One region of the Mesorhizobium sp. WSM4887 genome, then DNA from elsewhere that is predicted to be linked to it. Evidence: predicted binding sites of a transcription regulator. Region 1 holds the regulator's gene; each other region holds the start of a gene.
The links. Region 1 encodes PhoB, which activates phosphate uptake and scavenging genes when phosphate is short. Its sites were predicted from a motif close to TGTCATNNANCTGTCAT; they were not measured.
Positions count from the first base shown of each region.

Region 1 (5,944 bases):
CTCGATCATTTACGGCATCTGGGGCCTGTTCGTCTTCGCGCCATTCCTGCAGACGACGGTACAGCCATTCATCATCAATCTTTTCCACGGCATACCGGGTCTCGCCAGCCTGTTTGCCGGTCCGCCCTACGGCATCGGCCTCCTGACGTCGTCGCTGATCCTCGCCATCATGGTGCTGCCCTTCATCACCTCGATCACCAAGGACGTGTTCGACACGGTGCCAGCGGTGCTGAAGGAATCGGCCTACGGCATCGGCTGCACGACCTGGGAAGTGACCCGGCGTGTGGTCATCCCCTATACGCGGGTCGGCATCATGGGCGGCGTCATGCTCGGTCTTGGCCGCGCGCTCGGCGAGACGATGGCCGTCACCTTCGTCATCGGCAATGCGCACCGCATCAGCGCCTCGCTGTTTGCGCCCGGTACGACGATCTCGGCGACCATCGCCAACGAATTCACCGAAGCCGACGGCGAGCTTTACACGTCCTCACTGGTGGCGCTCGGACTGATCCTGTTCATCATCACCTTCATCATCCTCGCGCTCGCACGCTACATGCTGTTGCGCATCGATAGCCGCACGGGAGCCTGACCGATGTCGACAGCCGCATCGCTCCACCGAAGCCGGAAGCGCAAGAACGCCGTGATGATGGCACTGTGCACCATAGCGGCGGGCATCGGCCTCGTCTGGCTGGCGCTGATCCTCGGCGCCCTTCTCTATAAGGGGCTCTCGGGTGTCTCGCTTTCGGTGTTCACGGAAATGACACCGCCGCCCGGCGACGCCGGCGGCCTGCTCAACGCCATCTACGGCAGCATCGTGATGACCGTGATCGGCATCGTCGTCGGCACGCCGATCGGCGTGCTCGCCGGCACCTATATGGCCGAGTACGGGCGCTTCTCGCGCCTCACGACGGTGGTGCGCTTCATCAACGACATCCTGTTGTCGGCGCCATCGATCATTGTCGGCCTGTTCGTCTACGAGCTGATGGTGCGGCCGATGGGTCATTTCTCGGCGATCGCCGGCGCGGTGGCGCTGTCGATCCTGGTGATCCCCGTCGTCGTGCGCACCACCGAGGACATGCTGAACCTTGTGCCCAACGCGCTGCGCGAGGCCGGCACCGCCATCGGCGCGCCGCGCTGGGTGGTGATCCGCTCGGTCGCCTATCGCGCCGCACTGTCCGGCATCGTCACCGGTATATTGCTGGCGATCGCCCGGATTTCGGGCGAGACGGCGCCGCTGCTCTTCACCGCGCTCAACAACCAGTTCTGGTCGAGCAATCTCAACGCGCCGATGGCCAGCCTGCCGGTGACCATCTTCCAGTTTGCGCTGAGCCCTTATGAGGAATGGCAGCAACTGGCCTGGACGGGCGCACTGATAATCACCCTGACGGTTCTCGGGCTGAGCATCTTCGCCCGCAGCCTTACCGGACGCAGAGAGGACAGATGAAACCGATGTTGTCCACCGACCTGAACGTAGGCGAGACGACCGCCGAGAAGGCCAAGATCGAGGTCAAGAACCTCAACTTCTACTATGGCCAGTCGAAGGCGCTGAAGGACATCAACCTGTCGCTGCCCGAGCGCAGCGTCACCGCCTTCATCGGACCTTCGGGCTGCGGAAAGTCGACGCTGCTGCGCGTGCTCAACCGCATCTACGAGCTCTACCCGAAGCAGAGCGCCGAAGGCCAGGTGCTGCTCGACGGCAAGAACATCCTCGACCGCTCGCAGGACCTCAACCTGCTCAGGACCAAGATCGGCATGGTGTTCCAGAAGCCGACGCCGTTCCCGATGTCGATCTACGAGAACATTGCCTTCGGCGTCAGGTTATATGAGAAGATCAGCAAGGCCGAGATGGACAATCGCGTCGAACAGGCGCTGAAGCGCGCCGCGCTGTGGAACGAGGTCAAGGACAAGCTCAACGCCAGCGGCCAGAGCCTTTCGGGCGGCCAGCAGCAGCGGCTCTGCATCGCCCGCACGGTGGCGGTGAAGCCGGAGGTCATCCTGCTGGACGAGCCGGCATCGGCGCTCGATCCGCTCTCGACCGCCAAGATCGAGGAGTTGATCGACGAGCTGCAGGCCGACTACACGATCGTGATCGTCACCCACAACATGCAGCAGGCGGCGCGCGTCTCGCGGCAGACGGCGTTCATGTATCTCGGCGAGCTGATCGAATTCGACCGGACCGAAAAGATTTTCACCTCGCCCCGCGAGAAGCGCACGCAGGACTACATCACCGGCCGCTTCGGCTGAGTTCATACGAGGACATAACCATGGCCCATACGGTCGCTTCCTTCGACGAGGATCTGAGGCAGATCAGCCAGCTCATCCGCGACATGGGCGATCTTGCCGGCTCGATGGTCGGCGCGTCGACCAAGGCTCTGCTGAATTCCGACAACGCGCTGGCGCAGCGCGTGGTCTCCGACGATGCCATCATGGACGCGCGCCAACGCGAGCTCGACCATCGCGCCATCACGCTGATTGCCAAACGCCAGCCGATGGCCGACGACCTGCGCAGCGTCGTTGGCGCCATCCGGATGGCCGGCGATCTCGAGCGCATCGGCGACCTTGCCAAGAACATCGCTAAGCGCGTCGGCTCGGTCGGCATCAGCGCCGCGCCGCGCGACCTTTCGCACTCCATCGATTCGATGGCGCAGCTGGTGCTGATCCAAGTGCAGGGCGTGATCGAGGAATACACGGCCGGCGACGCCACGGCGCTCGCCAAGCTCCGCAACGACGACGAGCGCATCGACGTCAAATACACCTCCGTCTTCCGCGAGCTCCTGACCTACATGATGGAGGATCCGCGCAACATCACGGCTTGCACGCATCTGTTGTTCTGCGCCAAGAATCTGGAGCGCATCGGCGACCACGTCACCAACATCGCCGAGAACGCCTACTATGTGCTGACCGGCACGCAATTGCCCGCGAATCGTCCTAAGCAGGACGAGACGACGATGTCGGCGCCGGCGGCCTGACAGCGAAGGTGCCTGCTATATGATCGCGCCACGCATCATGGTGGTGGAGGACGAGGAACCGCTGGGGGTGCTGCTCCGCTACAACCTCGAATCCGAGGGCTATCAGGTCGAGGTGGTGACCCGCGGCGACGAGGCCGAGATCCGCCTGCAGGAGAATGTGCCCGACCTTCTGGTGCTCGACTGGATGGTGCCGGCGGTGTCCGGCATCGAGCTTTGCCGGCGCCTCAGGATGCGGCCCGAGACCGAACGCCTGCCGATCATCATGCTGACCGCGCGCGGCGAGGAAAGCGACAGGGTGCGCGGCCTCTCGACCGGCGCCGACGACTATCTGGTCAAGCCGTTCTCGACGCCGGAATTCATGGCCAGGGTCAAGGCGCTGCTGCGCCGCGCCAAGCCGGAGGTGCTGTCCAGCGTGCTCAAGGTCGGCGACATCGTGCTCGATCGCGAATCGCATCGCGTCTACCGCAAGAAGAGCGAGATCCGGCTCGGCCCGACCGAGTTCAGGCTGCTGGAATTCATGATGCGGCATCCCGGCCGGGTGTTCTCGCGCAGCCAGCTGCTCGACAATGTATGGGGCGAGACGATCTATATCGACGAGCGCACCGTGGACGTGCATGTCGGACGCCTGCGCAAGGCGGTCAACAACGGCCGGATGCCGGACGTCATACGTACCATCCGTGGGGCGGGCTACGCGATCAGGGAAGATTAGATCCAGGGCACCGAAGGTCTGACGGGTTCTATCTGCGCTGGCGGGTTATCGAGACGCTGGTGCTTCGCCGTCCACGGGCGGAGCACGAAGCGTCGCGACGCGGCGCAGACCCGACGATCCACGCGACTTCCACGCGCCGCGGCGGTGCAGAAATTCTGCTCCGCTCATCCGACGATTGAGGTAATGGCATGGATTCCAGGGTCTCCGCGACGGAGCTTCGCTCCTGCTCCGCCCTGGAATGACGAAGCTGCGGGGCCTTCGCTAATCTCCGGCGTCTGCAGGACGCACAGAAGCCAACGATCGCTATCGAAGCTGCTCAGGCCACGTTCTTGCCCGCTCTTGCCTGCACGCCCGGGGCGAAAATCTCCTGGTCGACGAAGGTCAGCGCGCGCACGGCGCAGCCTTCGCGGATCAGCGGCAATTCGTTCGGCTCGGTATCGAAGGAGATCGAGTTTGAATGCTGGCCTCCGGCGGTCTGGCCGATCGCCTCGCGCAGCGCCGGCTCGATCAGGTCAAAGGCGGCGGCGCTGACGCCGACCATGGCGACCGGCGCCGGGTCGATCAGCGCGAACAGGCTGCCAAGGCCGAAGCCCAGCGCCTCGCCGGCCCGGCGATAGGCCTCGCGCTCCGGGCCATCCGTCTCGCGCGCCTTGGCGGCGAGCGCCCGCATGTCGGCGTCGCCGACATCGACCGGCTCGGCGTCCTCGCTCATCTTCATGGCGCTGCGCCAGATGGCGTAGTTGCCGGCATAGGCCTCGACGCAGCCGCGGCGTCCGCAACGGCAGAGCGCGCCGCCCGGACGATGGATCATGTGGCCGAACTCGCCGCCGGAAGAATGCGTGCCGGTGAACAGCTCGCCCTTCAGCACCAGGCCCATGCCGATGCCGTGCGAGAGCAGGATGGCGATGAAATTGTCGCGATAGCGGTGGGGATCGCGCCACTGCAGCGCCACCGCCATCATGTTGCAGTCGTTTTCCATGGTGGCCGGAATGCCGAATTCCTTTTCCAGGATGTCGGCGAAGGGAATGTCGGTCAGCGGCGTGATCGGCGACCATAGCATGGCGCGGGCATGGGAATCGGTGATGCCCTGGATGCCCATGGCGATGCGGGCGACGCTGCCGACGTCGAGGTCCGGATCGTCCAACCGGCGCCGCACGATCGCCAAGCATTCGCCGATCAGCTCGTTGCGCGGCATGGTGAGGGTATCGAGGCGGCGCTGCTCCTCGGCGATGACCTGGCCCGCATAATCGATAACGGCGACCGAGAGGAAATTGAGCGACAGCACCACCGTCACCACCGCCGCCGCCTCAGGCTTGAGCGCGAGGCCCACCTGTGGCCGGCCGCGCTTCAGAGACGCGGTCTCGCTCGGCTTGCTCTCGGCCAAGACGCCTTCCTGGATCAGGTCGGAAGAGATCGCCGAAATGGTCGAATGGCTGAGCCCGGTGGTCGCGGCGATTTCCGTGCGCGACGGCTGGCCGGCCCGGCGCACGGCCGAGAGCACCATGGCGCGGTTGCGCCGGCGCAGATCGTCGTGGCGGATTCCGACCGACATTTTTGTCTCCTCCCAGTCAGCGCGGCCTCTCGATCATGCACAGGACTCGGCGACGCGCCAGATCGGTTCAGTCCCGCACGCCGGCACCCGAACCGTCCTGGTCTTACAAGTTTCGGTGGACCGGGCTGCGCCTCCTCCCGAACTGTTCCGCGATAGTGGCAGAAGCGGTCGGCACTGTCATTATTTATTGCGGGTCTCGAAAAAAGTACGTGACCACCTCAAAAACCGTCAGAATTGCAGTTGACAGCGCCTTAGCCTTGGATCAGTATTTTTTCGAGGCTCGAAAAAAAGCCTCATCGCCTTCGGGCCAGTCTGGGTCGCGCCGCGAGGGGCGCAGGGAGGATATCATGAAGAGATTCGCAGCCGCCATTCTGGCGGGCGTCGCCATGTCGTTGACGTTGGCGTCGGTCGCGCAGGCGAAGGACAAGGTGATCGGCGTTTCGTGGTCCAATTTCCAGGAAGAGCGCTGGAAGACCGACGAAGCGGCGATGAAGAAGGCGATCGAGGCCGCCGGCGACAAGTACATATCCGCCGACGCACAGTCCAATCCAGGCAAGCAGCTGACCGACGTCGAAAGCCTGATCTCGCAGGGCGCCAATGCGTTGATCATCCTGGCGCAGGACGCCTCGGCGATCGGGCCGGCGGTGCAGAAGGCACTCGACGAAGGCATTCCGGTCGTCGGCTACGACCGCCTGATTGAGAACAAGGACGTGTTTT
Region 1 is NZ_JARTVP010000003.1:222,451-228,394, forward strand. It holds gene pstC (phosphate ABC transporter permease subunit PstC) at 1-586, shown strand, start outside; gene pstA (phosphate ABC transporter permease PstA) at 590-1,441, shown strand; gene pstB (phosphate ABC transporter ATP-binding protein PstB) at 1,438-2,241, shown strand; gene phoU (phosphate signaling complex protein PhoU) at 2,262-2,966, shown strand; gene phoB (phosphate regulon transcriptional regulator PhoB) at 2,986-3,675, shown strand; gene P9230_RS14705 (ROK family transcriptional regulator) at 3,992-5,227, opposite strand; gene xylF (D-xylose ABC transporter substrate-binding protein) at 5,575-5,944, shown strand, end outside.

Region 2 (5,944 bases), 120 kb from region 1:
GGAAGCGCAATTCGTCCAGCGTTTCGACGCCTTCGGCCAGAACAGGCAGGCCCAGGCCGCGCCCCAGCCCCAGCACGGCGCGCACGATGGCCGCGACCTGACCATTCCTGTCGACCGACTTGATGAAGGAGCCGTCGATCTTGATCTTGTCGAAAGGGAAAGCGCGGAGATTGGAAAGCGATGAATAGCCGGTTCCAAAATCGTCCATCGCGACGCGAATACCAAGCGCCTTGACCTGCCGCAGGGTCGCCAGCGCCCGGGGCATATCCTTGATAAGGGCCGTCTCGGTCACTTCAAGCTCCAGCCGTCCGGCCGGAAGTCCCGAACGCAGCAGGATCTCGTGCACTTTGCGGCTGAAATTCGGGTTGTGGAGTTGCACCGCGGAGACATTGACGGCGATGGTCAGCGGAGTTTTCCAGCGCACGGCTTCCTCGAAGGCCGTCGCCAGCACCCATTCGCCGATCTGGGCGATGGCGCCGCTGTCTTCGGCGACCGGGATGAAGACCGACGGCGGGATGTTGCCGCGCTCCGGATGATGCCAGCGGATCAAGGCTTCGAAGCCGATCATCTTGCCGCTGCTGATCTCCTTTTGCGGCTGATAGACCAGCCGGAACTCGCCGCGCGCAACCGCCTGGCGCAGATCGTGCTCCATGGCGCGCCTGTCGCGCGTCTCGGCACCCATCGAAGCCTCGAAATAGCGATAAGTGTCCTTGCCCTCGGCCTTGGCGCGGTAGAGCGCAGTGTCGGCATGGCTGACGAGCGCCGCCTGGTCGTCGGCATCCAGCGGGTAAAGAGCAATGCCGATGCTTGCCGACACCAGCTCGCCGCCGGGCGACAGTTGGCTTTCCTGGCGTAGCTTGGAAAGCACCGCCTCGGCGATACGGCCGGCGGCCTGCGGGTCGGGAAGGTTCGGCGCGATGATGGCGAATTCGTCGCCGCCGAGACGGGCGAGCATCTGCCCATGGCGGAGCACGCTGGACGCGCATTGCGCCACCCTTTGCAGCACGGCGTCGCCGGCGGCATGACCGAAGAGGTCGTTGACTTCCTTGAAGCGGTCGAGATCGAGAAGCATCAGCGCGAGCTGCCCGCCCTTGCCGCTCGCCGTGGCGATCTCGGCCTCGAGCCGGCTGGTGAAGCTGCGGCGATTGGCAAGCCCGGTCAGCGGATCGAAATGCGCCAGGCGAAGGATCTCCTGCTCGGCCTTCTTGCGCTCGCGCATGTCGCGGACGGCGACGACGTCGTGAGGCTTGCCGCAATAGTCGATGCTGCGGGCGATCAGCTCGACCGGAATGCGGGTGCCGTCCTGGCTGCGCAGCTCGGCTTCCTGCGCCTGACCGCTGCCGCCGGCGATGGCTGAGGCAACGCGTTCGCCGAAGAGGTCGCCGAGCGTCATCACGTTCAGCGTGCCGGGCGCGATGCCGCTCAGCGCCGCGATGCTGTCGTTGGCGCTGACGATGCGGCTGCCGTCGCAAACGATCAGCCCCTCGACCGCCGCGTTGGCCAGGCCGTGCATGCGCTGCGCTTCCGCCTGATGCCGGCGGAACCGCAGGTCGATGCGGAGCGCCACGGCCGAGAGCATCAGAATGACCAGGCTTGCCGCCGCAGCGGCAAAGGCTTGCGACATCGGCGCGATGGTGAATTTTGAGATCTCTATCGAGGAGTCCGGATAGATCGAGACCGCCGCCATGGCGATAAAATGCAGTGTGCAGATGGCCAGTGTGAGCAAGACGGCGGCAGCGATCGTCGTAAGCGTCGACGGGCGGCGAAGCACGACGAGCAGCGAAAGCGCGGCAAGCGTGACGCCCGCCGCCAGCGAAAGAGCGACGAGCAGCTCGTTCCAGACGATCCTGCCCTGGACCTCGAACGCCGCCATGCCGGTATAGTGCATCACGGCGATGCCGACGCCGAGCACGGCGCCGCCGACAAGATAGTGATCAATGCCGCCGCGGATGGTGGCGATCCACATTCCGGCCGCTGTCAGAACTACGGAGGCGGCCAGCGAAAGCGCGGAAAGCTCCGCGTTATAGGCGTTGGGTATTCCCGGCGTGAAGGCGATCATGGCGACGAAATGCGTCGCCCAGATACCGAATCCGGTCGCCGTGGCTGCAATCAACAGCCATGCGTAGCGATTTCGACTGGTCGATTGCTCGACATGGCGAAGAAGATTGACCGCCGAGAAAGAGGAAATTCCGCAGATGAGCGCCGCAAGTGCGACCAACCTCAGATCGTGCTCGTGCACGATGCAATTATAGACGGTCAACATTAGGCCCCACCTGATCTTCCCGCATCAATCAAGTTAAGATTGCTTAAGGCCCGACGGCTGAAGAATCGATTAGTGGACCTGCAACCGACGCGTGTGCCTTAGGTTGTAAAGGACGGATAAGGTTGGGCCGGCTGTCGCAATACGATGGTTGGAGTCGCTCAAATCCTAAGCCGGCAAGCAATCTGCCCGGCCGTGACCGATGCACGTTAATTTAGGATCAGATGATGTTCATCGACGCATAACAAAACCGTTGTCCGATTGTCATGCGCAACACATACTGGTTCTGCGGAAGCCCCCCTTTCGCCAATCACAACGGGAGATGAAACATGAAGCTCTTCGGCTTCGCGGCAGGTGTTGCCGCTACCTTGACCCTGCTTTCCACCACGTCCGCTTTCGCTGTCACACAGATCAGCTGGTGGCATGCGATGACGGGCGCCAATGCGGAAGTCGTCGACAAGATCTCGAAGGACTTCAACGCCAGCCAAAGCGACTACCAGATCGTTCCGGTCTTCAAGGGCACCTATCCCGAGACGCTGAATGCAGGCATCGCCGCGTTCCGCGCCGGCCAGGCGCCGGACATCATCCAGGTGTTCGATGTCGGCACCGGCGTCATGATGGCGGCCGAGAGCGCGATCAAACCCGTGGCCGAAGTTTTGACGGGCGCGGGGATGACGTTCGATAAGAGCCAGTATCTGCCCGGCATTGTCGGCTACTATTCGAAGCCGGACGGCACCATGTTGTCTTTCCCTTACAATTCCTCCTCGCCGATCCTCTACTACAACAAGGGCATCTTTCAGAAGGCCGGCCTCGACGTGAACAACCCGCCTAAGACCTGGAACGAGGTCTGGGAAGCGGCGAAGAAGATCAAGGCGAGCGGCGCGGCCCCTTGCGGCTACACTTCGACCTGGCTGACCTGGATCCATCTGGAAAATTTTGCCGCCTGGAATAATGTTTCCTGGGCGACCCAGCAGAACGGACTGGCCGGCGGCGACGTCGAGCTCAAGATCAATGCGCCGATTTTCGTCAACCACTTTCAGGCGCTGGCTGACCTCGCCAAGGATGGCACTTTCAAATATGGCGGGCGAACCTCCGAAGCCAAGCAGATCTTCCTCGCCGGAGAATGCGGCATCTTTACCGAGTCGTCGGGCGGGCTCGGCGATATCGTCAAGTCGGGTATGAACTACGGCATCGGCCAACTGCCGTATGACAGCGATGCCAAGGGTGCGCCGCAGAACACGACCCCCGGCGGCGCAAGCCTCTGGGTTTTCAGCGGCAAATCCGATGCGGAGTACAAGGGCGTCGCGGCCTTCTTCGCCTATCTCTCCAAGACCGAGGTGCAGGAATATCTGCACCAGAAGTCGGGCTACTTGCCGGTGACGCTGGCAGCCTATGAGGCGACCAAGAAGTCCGGCTTCTACGACAAGAACCCGGGCCGCGAGACACCGATCCTGCAGATGACCGGCAAGGCGCCGACCGAAAATTCGAAGGGTGTGCGCCTGCCCAACCTGCCTCAGGTGCGCGATATCCAGAACGAGGAGTTCGAGAAGATGCTGGCCGGCCAGGAAACGGCCCAGCAGGCGCTCGACAATGCCGTCTCGCGCGGCAACGCGGCGATCAAGGACGCGTTGGGCAACTAAACCTGGCCGAGGATGAAACGTCGCCCGCGCGGATCGGCGCGGGCGATCCTTGCTTGACGAGGAAACCAAGCTGACCCCGCGCGTCGTTTTCCCCAACAAAGTCCTGCCTTACCTGCTTGTGGCGCCGCAACTCGCCATAACACTGGTTTTCTTCTACTGGCCGGCCGGGCAGGCGCTCTACCAGTCCATGCTCAGGCAGGACCCATTCGGGCTGAAGAGCAAGTTCGTCTGGTTAGCCAATTTCCGCAAAGTGCTTGCCGACCCGGCCTATCTCAACTCGATCAAGGTAACGGTGGTATTTTCGCTTGCCACCGCAATCGTGGCGATGGCAGTGGCGTTGCTGCTTGCCGTAATGGCGGAAAAAGTGGTGCGCGGGAAAGCGCTCTACCGCACACTGATGATCTGGCCCTATGCGGTGGCGCCGGCGATCGCCGGCATGTTGTGGCTGTTCCTGTTCAACCCTTCGATCGGCTCGCTATCCTACGTGCTGAGAAGTCTCGGCATAGCCTGGGACCCGTTGCTCAACGGCAGTCACGCCATGATCCTTTTGGTTTCCGCCGCAGCATGGAAGCAGATCAGCTACAATTTCCTGTTCTTCGTCGCCGGGCTGCAGGCGGTGCCGAAGACGCTGATCGAGGCGGCGGCGATCGACGGCGCTCGCGAGACCAAGCGTTTCTGGACCATCATCTTCCCGCTGCTCGCGCCGACGACCTTCTTCCTGCTGGTCGTCAACACTGTCTATGCCCTGTTCGACACGTTCGGCATCGTCCATGCCGTCACCGGCGGCGGACCGGGCAAGACCACCGAGACGTTGGTCTACAAGGTCTACAATGACGGCTTCGTCAACCTGATCCTCGGCGACTCGGCGGCGCAGTCGGTGATCCTGATGGTCATCGTCATCGCGCTCACCGCCATCCAGTTCCGCTATGTGGAACGCAAGGTCCACTACGGCTGAGGCAAGCGATGATCGGCCAGTCCCCGTTGCGTGTCCTGATCGCCCATGCCGCTCTCATTCTCGGCATTTTGATCGTTGCATTTCCCATCTACTACACATTCGTGGCCTCGACACAGACGCTGCAGACGATCCTCAAGCCGCCCCTGCCGCTGCTGCCCGGTGACCAACTCTGGAACAATTACAGCGAGGCCCTGTTCGGCGGTGTCGGGCGCATCGGCGGCGTCAGCGTCGGCAGGCTGCTTCTCAACACGACGGTCATGGCGCTCGGCGTCGCGGTCGGAAAGATCTTCATCTCGATCCTGTCGGCTTATGCCATCGTGTTCTTTCGTTTCCCGCTGCGCATGACCTTCTTCTGGCTGATCTTCATCACTCTGATGCTGCCCGTCGAGGTCCGCATCCTGCCGACCTACAAGGTGATGGTCGATCTCGGCATGATCGACACCTATGCCGGTCTGATCATTCCGCTGATCGCCTCGGCCACGGCCACGCTATTGTTCAGACAGTTCTTCATGACCATCCCGGGCGAGCTCGTCGAGGCGGCGCGCGTCGATGGTGCCGGGCCGTGGCGCTTCTTCTTCGACATCCTCCTGCCGCTGTCGCGCACCAACATCGCGGCGCTGTTCGTCATCCTCTTCATCTATGGCTGGACGCAATATCTGTGGCCGCTGCTGGTCACCAACAGCAACGACATGAACACCATCGTCATTGCGCTGAAAAAGATGGTTTCCTTCGCCGACGCCGATACCCAGTGGCACCTTGTGATGGTCACTGCGATGCTGGCCATCGTGCCGCCGATCCTTGTCGTGGTGCTGATGCAGCGCTGGTTCGTGCGCGGCCTGGTCGAATCCGAGAAGTGAGGGGCGATGGCGACGGTTGATCTCAATGATGTGAGGAAGCTCTATGCCGGCGGCGTCGAGGCCGTGAAAGGCGTTTCCATCGCCATTCCGGACAAGCAGCTTTGCGTGCTGGTCGGTCCCTCCGGCTGCGGCAAATCGACGTTGCTCAGGATGATCGCCGGACTCGAGACCATCTCGTCCGGAACGGTTGCGATCGACGGCAAGATCGTCAATGCCGTCGGTCCGACCGAAC
Region 2 is NZ_JARTVP010000003.1:346,117-352,060, forward strand. It holds gene P9230_RS15295 (EAL domain-containing protein) at 1-2,263, opposite strand, end outside; gene ugpB (sn-glycerol-3-phosphate ABC transporter substrate-binding protein UgpB) at 2,590-3,900, shown strand; gene ugpA (sn-glycerol-3-phosphate ABC transporter permease UgpA) at 3,971-4,855, shown strand; gene ugpE (sn-glycerol-3-phosphate ABC transporter permease UgpE) at 4,864-5,712, shown strand; gene P9230_RS15315 (sn-glycerol-3-phosphate import ATP-binding protein UgpC) at 5,719-5,944, shown strand, end outside.
Region 2: ugpB (sn-glycerol-3-phosphate ABC transporter substrate-binding protein UgpB) is a predicted target of PhoB. The motif match lies at 2,512-2,528, and genes of this name have one in related genera.

Region 3 (5,944 bases), on a different contig from region 1:
TGAGTGGGCGGGCGTCACGCCTGACCTGATGGCGATCGCCAAGGGCATCGGCGGCGGGTTTCCGATGGGTGCCTGCCTCGCGACCGACGAAGCGGCGGCCGGCATGACGGCCGGCGTGCACGGCACCACTTTCGGCGGCAATCCGCTGGCGATGGCGGTGGGCAATGCCGTGCTCGACGTCGTGCTGGCCGACGGCTTCCTCGAGGACGTTCAGCGCAAGGCATTGTTGCTGAAGCAAGGACTGGCGGCGGTCGCCGACGAATTTCCCGAGGTCATCGAAGGCATCCGGGGAAGCGGGCTGATGCTAGGGCTGAAATGCGCCATGCCCAACGCCAAGGTTAACATGGCGCTGCGCGACCAGCACTTGCTTGCGGTGCCGGCGGGCGACAACGTCATCCGGCTTTTGCCGCCGCTCACCGTCACCGACGAGGAGATCGGGGAGGCGCTGAAACGCATTCGGTCGGGCGCCAAGGGCCTGACCGACGCGATTACGGCCGAAGCCGCGAAGTAGTTCTGGAATCTGCCGATGAGCGTTCGTCACTTCACCGACCTGTCCGCCGTTTCCGCAGGCGATCTGCGCGTCATGCTGGACGATGCGATGGCGCGAAAGACCAGGCTCAAGGCCGGCGAGCGTTCGAAGCCGCTCGAGGGCAAGGTGCTGGCGATGATCTTCGACAAGCCTTCGACGCGCACGCGCGTTTCCTTCGACGTCGGCATGCGCCAACTCGGCGGCGAGACCATCATGCTGACCGGCACCGAGATGCAGCTCGGCCGTTCTGAAACCATCGCCGACACCGCCAAGGTGCTGTCGCGCTATGTCGATGCCATCATGATCCGCACCACCTCGCATGACCGGTTGCTGGAACTCACCGAAAACGCGACCGTGCCGGTGATCAATGGGCTGACCGACGATACCCATCCCTGCCAGCTGATGGCCGACATCATGACCTATGAGGAGCATCGCGGTCCGGTGGCCGGCAAGACCTTCGCCTGGACAGGTGACGGCAACAATGTGCTGCACTCGCTTCTAGAAGCCTCGGCGCGGTTCCGCTTCAACCTCAATGTCGCCGTGCCGGAGGGCAGCGAGCCGTTCGAGAAATATGTCGACTGGGCGAAGGCCAATGGCGGCAAGGTGAGGTTTGCCGGCTCGGCCGAAGAGGCCGTCGACCAGGCCGATTGCGTCGTCACCGACAGCTGGGTGTCGATGGGCCAGGAGCATCGCGCCCGCGGCCATAACGTCTTCCTGCCCTACCAGGTCAACGCCGCGCTGATGGCGAGGGCGAAGTCCGACGCGCTTTTCATGCACTGCCTGCCTGCGCATCGCGGCGAGGAGGTCACCGACGAGGTGATCGACGGACCGCATTCGGTGGTCTTCGACGAGGCCGAGAACCGGCTGCACGCCCAGAAGGCGGTGCTGGCCTGGTGCCTGGGCGCTTGACCGGGGTCGACTTGATCCGCGCCAACTTGATCCCGGGATGTGTGATGCCTATTTGCGGGCCATCACTGAAATCGAACGCGCTTCGACCCATGCCGCCTGGAAAGCGGGATGGATGCGCCCCGGAGTTTTGTCATGCTGGAAACGCTTTCCTTGGCTGAGCATCAACCCAAACTCGGCGAATTCGGCTTCGCAGGCGACGACCATGTCGTGCCTTACGAAGTAGCGCCCCTGGATGTGCGCGGCCGCACGGTGCAGCTCGGGCCGATGCTCGACGCCATTCTCAGCCGCCACGATTATCCCGAGCCGGTCGCGCGCCTGCTGGCGGAGGCCTGCGTGCTCACCGTGCTGCTCGGCACGTCGCTGAAATTCGAGGGCAAGTTCATCCTGCAAACCCGCACGGACGGACCGGTCGACATGCTGGTGGCGGACTTTACCACGCCGCATTCGTTGCGCGCCTATGCGCGCTTCGACGCCGACCGGCTGCAGGCGCTGATTGCCTCGGGCGAGATCTCGCAGGAGAAGCTGCTCGGCACCGGCGTCCTGGCCCTGACCATCGATCAGGGCGCGCACACGCAGCGCTATCAGGGCATCGTCCAACTCGACGGCACATCGCTGGAAGAAGCCGCGCGCACCTATTTCCGCCAGTCGGAGCAGATCCCGACCGATCTGAGGATGTCGGTTGCGAAGCTGGTGACCCCGGGCCCGGGCGGGGCCCGCGAGCAATGGCGCGCCGGCGGTATCCTGGCGCAGTTCCTGCCGCAGGCGCCCGAACGCATGCGCGTGCCCGACATTTCGGGCGGGGATGGCGATCCGCGAGACGTGGCGCACGAACCGGCCGACAATTCCTGGCGGGAACTCTTGGCGCTGCTCGGCACCATTGAGCCGACCGAGCTCATCGATCCGACGGTGGGCGCCGAGCGGCTGCTCTACCGGCTGTTCCACGAGCACGGCGTGCGCGTCTTCCGCGGTGTGCCGGTTGCCGACCAGTGCTCCTGCTCGCGCGACAAAATCCGAGGCATTCTCGAAGGCTTTTCGGCCGAGGAGATCAAGGACTCGACCGAGGACGGCGGCATCCATGTCGCCTGCGAGTTCTGCTCGACGCAGTACGACTTCGATCCGGCGGAGTTTGCGGCGGAGTGAGAAAGCTCCGGTTCCTCGCCCCCGCTTTGCGGAGGCGGGGAACTCGAGTTCTTTAATTCACCGTCCTCTTCGTCCCCGGCATATCGAGCGAGAAAGCCGGAATGGCGACGTCGAACGTTTCGCCGCGGCCGTTGCGCATCGTGTAGTGGCCGACCATGATGCCGGATGGCGTCGAGAGCGGGCATCCCGACGTGTACTGATAGCTGTCGCCGGGGTTGAGCTCCGGCTGGTCGCCGACCACGCCCTCGCCGCGCACCTCTTCGACTCGGCCACGCCCGTCGGTGATGTGCCAGTAGCGCGACAGAAGCTGCACGAACTCGTCCGACCGGTTGTCGATCGTCACCTGGTAGCCCCATACATAACGGTTCTCGGACGGATCGGAACGGTCCTCGAGATAGAACGGCCTGACCTGCACTTCGATGTTGCGCGTCACGGCGCGATACATGAGCCACTCCGGTGCCGCAGGGAACATTTTAGCGCGCTTCGCGGTTCTACCTCCGCAGCGTCGCCAGCCTGCCGGCTTTTCCACCGCAAGTGCCGACAAACAATGTCATTTAAGTGACACATGACAATGTTGGTGTGCACAAACCGTGCGGGCGACTCGGGCGCTTTGTCGAGTGATGAAACGGCCTCGGGCGGCCTTTCCGGAGTGACCAGATCTCGATGGAACTGACCCTCGCAGCCGCCTTTGCCTCCTCGGCCCTTCTTTTTTCCAACCTTGCCAGCATCCTGCTCGCGTCGTCGCGGCTGAAGCCCAGGCGGGTCATTCCTCCGCCTTCCAGCAAACAGCCGCCTGTCTCGATCGTCGTGCCGTCGCGCGGCGTGGAGCCGTTCACGCAGGAGACGCTCGACCGCGCCTTCTCGCTCGATTGGCCGCGCTACGAAATGATCTTCTGCGTCGCGCACGCCGAAGATCCCGTGGTCAAGCTGATCAACGCCGCCATCGCGCGATTTCCGAATGTTCCGGCGCGGCTCCTCGTCGGCGATGACAGGATCAGCGCCAATCCCAAGCTCAACAACTGCATCAAGGGCTGGCAGGCGGCGCGGCACGACTGGGTGATCCTCGCCGATTCCAACGTGCTGATGCCCAAGGACTATGTCCAGCATCTGATGGCGGCCTGGGGACCGGACACCGGCCTCGTCTGCTCGACGCCGATCGGCTCGCGGCCGGACGGTTTCTGGGCCGAAGTCGAATGCGTCTTCCTCAACACGCTGCAGGCGCGCTGGCAATATGCCGGCGAAGCGCTCGGCCTTGGCTTCGCCCAGGGCAAGAGCATGCTGTGGAACAAGCCGATGCTGGATGCAAATGGCGGCATCCAGGCGTTGGCCGCCGAAATCGCCGAGGACGCGGCGGCGACCAAGCTGGTCAACAGCCTTGGCCTTCGGGTCAATCTCGTGGCCGCGCCCTTCGAGCAGCCGCTCGGCCAGCGCACGCTCGCCGAAATCTGGTCGCGCCAGGCGCGCTGGGCGCGGCTGCGCCGCGTCACCTTCCCATTGTTCTTCGCGCCCGAAATCCTGACCGGTGTGGTCGCGCCGCTGCTTCTGGCGCTGATCGCGGCGGCAAGCGCCGGTGTCAGCCTGCCCGCGACCGCGCTCTGCGTGCTGGCGATGGCCTATGTGCCCGAATGCATGCTCGCCTGGTCCAAGGGCTGGTATCTGTCGCCGCGCAGCGTCACCGCGATGATCGTGCGCGACGTGATGCTTCCCGCCATCTGGGCGCGCGGCTGGCTTGGCGGAGCCGTCGAATGGCGTGGCAACGCAATGACCATCCGCAACAGCGGGATGACTCAACTCGAAGAGATTGCTTGAGCCGGCTGCGGCTCAAGCGCGCTGTTTGCAGCCGTGGCGGTTCATTCCTTCGCCGCCTTGAGCGCCTGTTCGATGTCGGCGAGCAGGTCGTCGGTATCCTCCAGCCCGACGGAGAGCCTGAGCGTGCCTGGTCCGATGCCGAGCTCGGCGCGCGCCTCGTCGCTGAGGTTTTTGTGCGTCGTCGTCGCCGGATGCGTGATCAGGCTCTTTGCGTCGCCGAGGTTGTTCGAGATCAGCACGATGTCGAGCGCGTTCTGCAAGGCGAAGGCCGCCTGCTTGCCGCCCTTGACGTCAAGGCAGATCAGCGTCGAGCCGCCCGACATCTGCTTCCTGACGATATCCGCCTGGGGATGGTCGGCCCGGCCCGGATAGATGACGCGGGCGATCTCCGGCCTGCTAGCCAGGAAGTCCGCGATCTTGCCGGCGCTTTCGGTCTGCTGGCGCACGCGCAGCGGCAGCGTCTCGAGGCCCTTCAGCAGCGTCCATGCGTTGAATGGCGACAGGCTCGGGCCGGTGTGCCGGAAATAGTCGTGCAAGTTCTCGTCGATCCACTTCTTGTCCGACAGGATGACGCCGCCGAGGCAGCGGCCTTGTCCGTCGATATGCTTGGTCGCCGAGTAGACCACGATATGGGCGCCGAGCTGCAGCGGCTTCTGCTGCAGCGGCGTGGCAAAGACGTTGTCGACGATCACGCGTGCGCCGATCGAATTGGCTAAAGCGGCGACAGCGGCGATATCGACCACTTCCAGCGTCGGGTTGGTCGGGCTTTCCAGGAAGAACAGCTTGGTGTTCGGCCTGACCGCTTTTTCCCAATTGGCAATGTCGGTGCCGTCGATCAGCGTCGCCTCGATGCCATAGCGCGGCGCCAGCGTCTCGACCACCCAGCGGCACGAACCGAACAGGGCTCGCGCCGCAACGATGTGATCGCCGGCCTTGACGCTGCAGAGCAGGGCGGCGGACACGGCGGCCATGCCGGAAGCGGTGGCGCGTGCGTCTTCCGCGCCTTCCAGCGCGCACATGCGCTTCTCGAACATATCGACGGTCGGGTTGGCGTAGCGCGAATAGATGAAGCCGGGTTCCTCGCCCTTGAAGCGGGCTTCCGCTGCCTGGGCCGTCTCGTAGACATAGCCTTGGGTGAGATACATCGCCTCGGCGGTCTCGCCGAAGCCGGAACGCAGCGTCCCGCCATGCACGAGTGCCGTCTGAGGTTTCCAGTTACGCGTCTTGGTCATCGCCCTGCTTCCAAACACAAAAAAACCGGCCGCGACGTCGCAACCGGTCCATACGGCCTTGCGGCCCGACGGTCCTTTAGCGACTTGTTTAACGTGGCTGCAAGCCGACCGGCCAAATCACCACGGGATAACGACCCTTTAGACCCGCACCGCGCTTGCGTCAATTGCCGGCTTGATTAAGAGGTTTGTACCAGGCAGCTTCCGCAAAAGTGTCCCGCGGTTTTGCGACAGGAAACTGCGACGACAATGACTTCGCCCGGAGCCAGACATTGCGGCAGACAGGCATTCTTCCCGATCAGGACATCGCGGCGCTCTTCCAGTCGGG
Region 3 is NZ_JARTVP010000002.1:189,964-195,907, forward strand. It holds gene P9230_RS09135 (aspartate aminotransferase family protein) at 1-511, shown strand, start outside; gene argF (ornithine carbamoyltransferase) at 527-1,438, shown strand; gene P9230_RS09145 (Hsp33 family molecular chaperone) at 1,547-2,578, shown strand; gene apaG (Co2+/Mg2+ efflux protein ApaG) at 2,631-3,023, opposite strand; gene P9230_RS09155 (ceramide glucosyltransferase) at 3,242-4,387, shown strand; gene P9230_RS09160 (O-succinylhomoserine sulfhydrylase) at 4,429-5,619, opposite strand; SAM riboswitch at 5,676-5,753, opposite strand; gene P9230_RS09165 (2'-deoxycytidine 5'-triphosphate deaminase) at 5,889-5,944, shown strand, end outside.
Region 3: P9230_RS09155 (ceramide glucosyltransferase) is a predicted target of PhoB. The motif match lies at 3,127-3,143, and genes of this name have one in related genera.